2 regions of the Jilunia laotingensis genome follow, and region 2 is predicted to be linked to the other one. Evidence: riboswitches for the same ligand, from Rfam matches in the RefSeq annotation. Region 2 holds a riboswitch; the other holds the start of a gene.
The links. Region 2 has a riboswitch for cobalamin ahead of H8744_RS14145 (TonB-dependent receptor plug domain-containing protein). Riboswitches for the same ligand answer to the same signal wherever they lie in the genome.
Positions count from the first base shown of each region.

Region 1: it holds a riboswitch for cobalamin, as region 2 does, so the genes downstream of both, H8744_RS12110 (TonB-dependent receptor plug domain-containing protein) here and H8744_RS14145 (TonB-dependent receptor plug domain-containing protein) in region 2, are expected to answer to the same signal.

Region 1 is NZ_JACRTF010000001.1:3,182,211-3,186,123, reverse strand. Features, by position in the region: gene H8744_RS12120 (DUF4373 domain-containing protein) at 1-299, shown strand, start outside; gene H8744_RS12115 (DUF5106 domain-containing protein) at 470-1,420, opposite strand; partial or broken gene H8744_RS18900 (DUF4160 domain-containing protein) at 1,578-1,837, shown strand; cobalamin riboswitch at 1,936-2,136, shown strand; gene H8744_RS12110 (TonB-dependent receptor plug domain-containing protein) at 2,306-3,913, shown strand, end outside.
Region 2 is NZ_JACRTF010000001.1:3,662,793-3,666,705, reverse strand. Features, by position in the region: gene H8744_RS14150 (cobyrinic acid a,c-diamide synthase CobB) at 1-1,003, opposite strand, end outside; cobalamin riboswitch at 1,145-1,341, shown strand; gene H8744_RS14145 (TonB-dependent receptor plug domain-containing protein) at 1,472-3,529, shown strand; gene H8744_RS14140 (sirohydrochlorin cobaltochelatase) at 3,553-3,913, shown strand, end outside.

The DNA.
Region 1 (3,913 bases), 480 kb from region 2:
GTAAAGAACTTCCCCCTTCCACTCCCCCCAGGGGGAGGATGGACGGAGATGAAGACCATCAGGCTTCCCTTCCCGAACCACCGGCTTATGCCCTCAATACGAAAACGCATAATTATTATGGACTATTGGAAAGCCTGAGGCTACACAAAATAACCGAAATGAATGAAATCAAGGCCATATTGAGCCTGTCCAACTATGGCGAAAAAGGGACACCCGTGTGGAAACTGCTCGCGAAAAACAATTGGAGCAAGATTGAGGCACCGGGAAAATACATCATTAAAGTACTGAGGAGTTCTTAGGTGTATAGGAAGGTCATTGATTTGTCAATATGAAGAATTAGTATTTTAACGATCTCTTAAAATACTAATTAATTCATCTTTAAGTACGTATTCTTGGATAGCAAGAGTACGTACTTTTATTTTCGTAGTGCGTACGGAAAACGATTTGCATTTATATGAAAGACATTAGGTTATGGAATTAAGGAGATATTGTTAATCAGCCACTCTTCAATAGCTTGAGCCGATGCGTCTTTTAAGATAACCGTTTTATCCGAATCCAATAAATAAAGGGTAGGGATGGCTTTTAAATCATATAAATTTTCAGTTTTGAGTGTAAGCGATTTATCATATGCGGTAATCCATTCGGATGGGAATTCAGAACGATGCTTTCTCCAATCGTCAACTTCTTCGTCCGGATAAAGTGAAAGTATGATCATTCTTTTTTTCTTTATTAGCTCTTCGATCATGGGAATATTTTTTATGGCATTGATCGTTTCGGTACAGGCATGACATCCCGGATTATTGATAAACAAAAGTGTATAGTCTGATTTTATTTGATAAAGTGTACTTTGTCTACCTGATGCTACCGTGTAGGTAAAGTCGAGAGCCTTTGTGCCGACACGGTTCTTTTGCGCCAGTTCCAATCTTGCTTTTGGGCGGATTTTTTCAGTTTCATTTAGAATAGGGGAGGTTATCATTGCTTCAAGCACGGGGATATAATATTCCTCATTGCGCATAGGGGAATTGGGGTCGTACAGGTACTTATCTGCCAGATCGGTCATGTAATTGAAAACTTTTCTTTCCGCTCCTGCTTTGTTGATGGCGGCTTTAATGGCTTCTTGGGCTGTAGTCAATGTTACATGGTTCAAAAGGTCACAATAATCCGCCCATGCTTGTTCTATAATTTCGGGATGATGAATATAATTGGTATCGGCAAAATTCGTATTGTCCCAATAATGTTTGACTATAAAGTCCGCCCGTTGCTCTGGTGTTGTTAGCATTACGGGGATGGTGGGCAAGGTAAATGTTGTAATTGTATCTTGTTGTGTATTGTCTGCAGGAACGGAAGCATTTCCGCTTTTGCATGAACACAAACATAGCACCAAAATTGTTCTCAAGAGGTATTCTATATGCTTCATCATTCTAATCAATGTGTTTTCTATATCCTACAAAAATACATGATTATTTTCTTAAAGCAATAGAATTGATTTCTAAAATACGCATTTATTTTATACTTTTTAATTTGTCCAAATGAAACTAATTAGTCACATTTGTGTCTGAATTAAAAGAATAGTTGTTATGCCTGAAATTTGTAGATTCTTTGGCATCATAATAAGCCTTTATTGGAAAGACCATAACCCGCCACATATTCATTTTACTTATGGCGATTATGAATATTCTATTAGTGTGTTAGATAGAATAGTAGACGGGCAAGTACCTGCAAAAGTAATAGCTAAAGTAAATGAATGATTGATTTACATGAACCTGAGATTCTTACTTTATGGGAAAAAGCCCAACGCAGTGAGAAAATAGATAACAGGCATTGGGCATTAAATTGAAAACCGAATATTGATGCCACCATAGACCATGCTTGAATATTGATTCTCTTTATTGATAAAATATCTACTATCATTGACCATTATCTAAATATTCTTTCTATCTTTGCCTTCGCATTGGTTCGCAAACTCCTTTCACAGAGAATGCGATTAAAAGGGAATCAGGTGCGAATCCTGAACAGTCCCGCTGCTGTAAGTTCTATCTATGTTATGGACAACTAACTCAATTTGCCACTGGGAAAACCGGGAAGGCAGTTCGTAACAGGAACAAGTCAGAAGACCTACCATGCAAATCCAATTTCATTGCTTTCGTGGAAAAAGCGTTGAGTCTAATGAGCCGGATAATTCTATCCATCATTTCATTCACCACTCTGATTCAGAGAAAGTATGATTAAAATAAACTCTGCCAAGTTTATTATCGTGTCCGGTCGAAGTGATTTCGCCCGGACATTTTAATGCAAAACGAATTGAATGAACAGATTGAAACTGAATTTTAAATATAGACTCTTGGGAGTCATCTTATACTGTTACTATTGTACTCCCACACTTTTTGCACAACAGCAAAAAGTGGATACCACACATATTTACACCATTCCGGAAGTGATAGTCGCTGACCGCTACCAGACACAAGAGGTACGTTCGGCAGCCCCCATACAGATTTTCTCTAAAGATGAATTGAAAAACCTGAATGTCTTGCAAGTATCCGATGCAGTGAAACACTTTGCCGGTGTGACGGTAAAAGATTATGGGGGTATAGGCGGATTGAAAACAGTATCACTTCGAAGCCTAGGGGCTGAGCATACCGCTGTCGGCTATGATGGTATCACACTGACTGATTGCCAAACCGGTCAGATTGATATCGGACGCTTTTCATTAGACAATGTGGACAGGCTTTCTTTAAGTAACGGACAGAGTGATAACATATTCCAACCAGCAAGATTCTTCGCATCGGCAGGTTTGCTGAATATACAAACTTTGACACCCCGCTTTAAGAATACTAAAAAGACCAATATTCATGCCTCGTTCAAAACAGGCTCTTGGGGATTGGTGAACCCATCGTTACTGATAGAACAACAACTGAACAGCAAATGGGCATTGTCCGCCAACGGAGAATGGATGTCGGCAGATGGACATTACCCTTTCACACTGCATTACGGTGATAAAGGTGATCTCACCTCCCGTGAAAAAAGAAAGAATACCCAGGTAGAAAACTTACGCGCTGAAATCGGACTGTTCGGAAACTTCTCCGACAAAGAACAATGGAGGGTAAAGGCATATTATTACCAATCTTCGCGAGGATTGCCCAACGCAACGACCTTTTATTATGATTTTGCCGCCCAGCATTTATGGGATAAAAACACCTTTATCCAGAGCCAATATAAAAAGGAATTCAACCGTAAGTGGGCATTCCAGACTTCAGCAAAATGGAACTGGAACTATCAACGATACCTCGATCCGTCTTACAAGAACTCTGAAAAGAAACAGGACAATAGTTACTATCAGCAAGAATATTATTTGTCAGCTTCCGTTCTGTATCGTTTTCTGGACAATCTCTCCTTCTCCCTATCCACGGACGGAAGTATCAATACCCTTAATGCGAACTTACCCGACTTTGCCTACCCCACCCGTTATTCATGGCTAACCGTACTGGCCGGTAAATATGTAAACGAATGGGTGACCCTATCCGCTTCTGCATTGGCAACAATGATAAATGAAAAAACAAAAGAAGGAGAAAGCGGGAAGAATCATCATAAACTAAGTCCTTATGTCAGTGCCTCTTTTAAACCGTTCAACGAAGAAGAATTCAGAATACGTTTTTTCTACAAAAGCATTTTCCGCCTTCCGAATTTCAACGATTTATACTACGGAAAGATAGGAACAGTAACCCTTCGCCCCGAAAATACGAGGCAATACAACCTGGGACTTACTTATAGTAAAGCGATCAATGAATTTTTACCCTATTTATCTGCTACGGTAGATGCTTATTATAATAAGGTAACAGATAAGATCATTGCCACTCCGACAAAAGATATTTTCGTATGGACAATGACAAACCTCGGCAAAGCGGAAATCAAAGGA
Region 2 (3,913 bases):
CACCGCACTCGCCAAGTATCCTTCCACCGCTCTCCGCATAATCAGCAACAGACTTCAACAGGGCATGATTCTTGCAAAGTACTTCCATGTTTTTTTCGGGATATCCCCCCGGCAGATATAAAAGATCGGTTTCCTGGGGAATTTCATGATCCGACTCCGGATCGATAAAAGTCACACGGCCCATGCCTTGCAATATATCCAAATGTTCCTGATAAATAAAAGTAAAGGATTCTTTGTTACGGGCTACCACAATATTCCAGTTCGTACTCTCTTGAAAAGCGATCTTCCCATCATTCCCATTCCAAGGAGTGAACGGGCAGGTACACTTCTGCAACAATGCGTCGAAATCTATGTTTTCACGGATAATGGTTTCCAGATGCAGCTTATCTTTAGATTCGAGTTTGTCCTCCCTGACATCCAATCCCAAATACCTTTCATTGACATCCAAGCTATCATCCTTAGGGATACAACCGAAGCACTCTACTCCGGTATCCGCACACGCTTCCCGAAGTATTGCGGCATGGCTTGCAGAACCCACCTTATTAAATAGAACTCCCGCCAGATGCACCCTCGGATCGAACGTATCATAACCATTGATCAGTGCTGCAACAGAATAGGCGGAAGAACGAGCATCTACCACCAATATAACGGGCAAATCCAACAGTCCCGCTATCTCAGCACTCGATCCACGCGAACGGTCATAACCATCGAACATCCCCATCATCCCTTCCAAGACACAGACATCCGCATCGGAACCATAGTGTGCATACAGCTCGCGCACATGACTTCCTGATGCCATAAATGTATCCAGATTAACCGATGCCCGACCGTTACAAACAGAGGTGTGAAATTTCGTATCGATGTAATCGGGACCGCACTTGAAGGGCTGCACCTTCATGCCTCTTTGTGCCAAGACTGCCATAATTCCACGGGCAACCGTAGTCTTACCGCAACCCGAAGTCGGTGCGGCAATCAAAAACTGGGGTATAACTCTATTCTGCATTGGGTAGTGTTTAGTCAGGACAAAGATATACATCCTTTGGGAATATTCGGTATCTTTATCTTTCTTAATTCAAAACACCCCTTCCCATCAAAACTAAAATAATTTATTATTAACTTCTGTTGTATTTCTCATTATTCTTCCTACCTTTGTCCCGGATTTAGTAACCGGACTATCACATAGTTCGGTGAAAGGGAATCCGGTGCGAAACCGGAGCTGTACCTGCAGCTGTAATCCTCATGAAGTTGATTGGATGATCAATGCCACTGTTTCAGTAAATGAGACGGGAAGGTTTCCAATCAGAGGAGAGCCAGAAGACCTGCTAAGTCATTAAACCGAAACACGGGACTTCCAGGAACAGAAGTTGTGTCCATACCAAATTGCGCTTTGTATCCGCAAATTTTCTGTGGCCTCTCCTCTTGAGGGATTTTCTCTGTTTCATTTTAGTATATGAATAAAATGAAGCATCCGATGAAATATCTATTACCCGTTCTCTTATTGATGGGAACAGAATCGCTTTGTGCGCAAAGCATACTTAATAAAGACAAAGAACTGTCCGTTTCACTTGGTGAAGTGGTTGTAACAGGTACTGGAACCGAACATTACCTTAAAGACGCTCCCGTACAGACCGAAGTCATTACGGGCAAAGCACTCGACAACTACCAGGGACGAAGCATTGATGATCTGTTGGGCGGGCTTTGCGCTTCCCTCAGTTTCAACAGCAATGATATGGGAAGCAACATCCAGCTGAACGGACTCAACAACGACTACATCCTTATCCTCATCAACGGACGCCGCATCAATGGTGACAATGGCGGGCAAAACGATCTGAACCTCATCAATGTAGCCAATATCGAACGGATCGAAATAGTGAAAGGTGCCGCCTCCTCGCTCTACGGATCGGATGCCATAGCCGGAGTCATCAACATCATTACCAAAAAGAACAAAGACAAATTCAGCGCATCCAACAACACGCGCATAGGAAGTTACGGAGATGTCAACCAATACAATCAGATCGGATTTAAAAATAAGAAGTGGAATTCAAACACTAGTTTCAGCGTAAAACATACGGACGGTTGGCGCAATACAGACCTCGAGTATTACCATTATGAACTCCGCGAAGGAACCGTCACCCGAACCGTAAACCGGAACACCAATTTCAATCTGCGTGAGGAGTTGACTTACAAGGTGAACAAGAAACTGACATTAGGAGCTGATGCCTCCTATTATCAAAAGAATATGTACCGCTTGAGAGGAGCCTACAAATATGCATTGAACGACTACTTTTACCGCAATCAAAGCTATGGAGCCAACGCCCGTTACAATCTTTCAGGATACAATTACCTGAGCGCTGAGGTTTCATACGACCGTTATCAATATTATTACGATTATACCGCCCGTGAGATCACCGATGATTTCGACAAGGAAACAGGAAGGCGAATCACCCACTACCCGGGTGATCGCATTTTGCAAACTCAGCAGCAACAGGTACTGGCACTCGTGAAAGGAGTGTTCTATCTGACGGAGAAAAATATCCTGAGCGTAGGTTTGGAACACAAACATGATTTCCTGAAAGCCCCCCACCGTATCGAATCGGAAGATGCCAGCGTCTTTACCAGTTCCGTATACGCGCAAGACGAATGGGACTTTACCGAACGCTTCAACGTCACCGCTGGTGTACGTGCCGTTTATCACAAAGAGTTCGGTGCCAAGCTGACTCCCAAAGTATCCGCTTTATACAAATTGGGGGACTTCAATCTGCGAGGCACTTACTCCTACGGCTTCAAGGCTCCTACCCTGAAAGAACTGTACTACAATTATGTGGGAAATATGATGAATAAACTCAAATCATATTATGGCAACAAAGACCTGAAACCACAGACATCCAACTATGGTGCCGTAAGTGTGGAATACAATCTTCCGAAATTCCGGATGAGCGTGACCGGATATTACAACCGGATAAAGGATATGATCGAATTGACCCCTATCCCCATACCTGCCGAAGATAAATTCCTAGAAGTGCAGGAAGCCAAACAGTATAAAAATCTGGCAAAGGCACGTTCCTTCGGGGCAGATGTCGATTTAAGCTATCAAATACTGCCGTCACTGACCGTCAGCGGAAGCTACAGCTATGTAGATGCACAAGCGCAGTACGCAGGCGATCCCAGTGATGCCAATTACATGAAATATGTTCCCATAAACGGTTCATCCAAGCACAACGCTACTTGGAAAGCCAACTGGGGGCACGGTTGGAAACTCTACCAACTGGATGTAAGCATTTACGGAAAGTATCAATCAACCCGTTATTATCTGACCGACGGAAATGGTGACGGCTATCAAACCTGGCGCATCAACACATCACATTCCGTACTGAACACTAAAAAATGGAAACTGAACATAAATGCCGGCATAGATAATATTTTCAATTACGTCGACCGGACACCTTTCGGATGGAATCACGGTTCTACCACCCCCGGACGTACTTACTACGCTTCCGTCACTGTGAAATTTCAAAACAATTCCAAATAACCCTATTATTAAACAATTGAAGTATGAAACAAATGAAGTATTACCTGATGGCAGCCATGATGCTCGCCACAAGTGCAGGATTTACCTCCTGCGGTGATGACGATGAAGACAACACTACCAACCCGGTAGAAGCCCTGGCTCGTGATAGCAAAACAAAAAACACGGCAATCTTGCTGTGTACTTTTGGAAGTACGTATGAGGAATCGGTTAAAACATACGAAGCCATTGAGAAAGATTTTAAAGATAAATACGGCAGTGTTGCCGATATTTATTTATCCTTTACCTCACGTACCTGCGTGAACCGTGTGTATGAATCCACCGGCATCGACCGCGTTGAGCCTGACTATTGGTTGGAAGCATTGGGCAAAGCCGGTTATGAGAGAG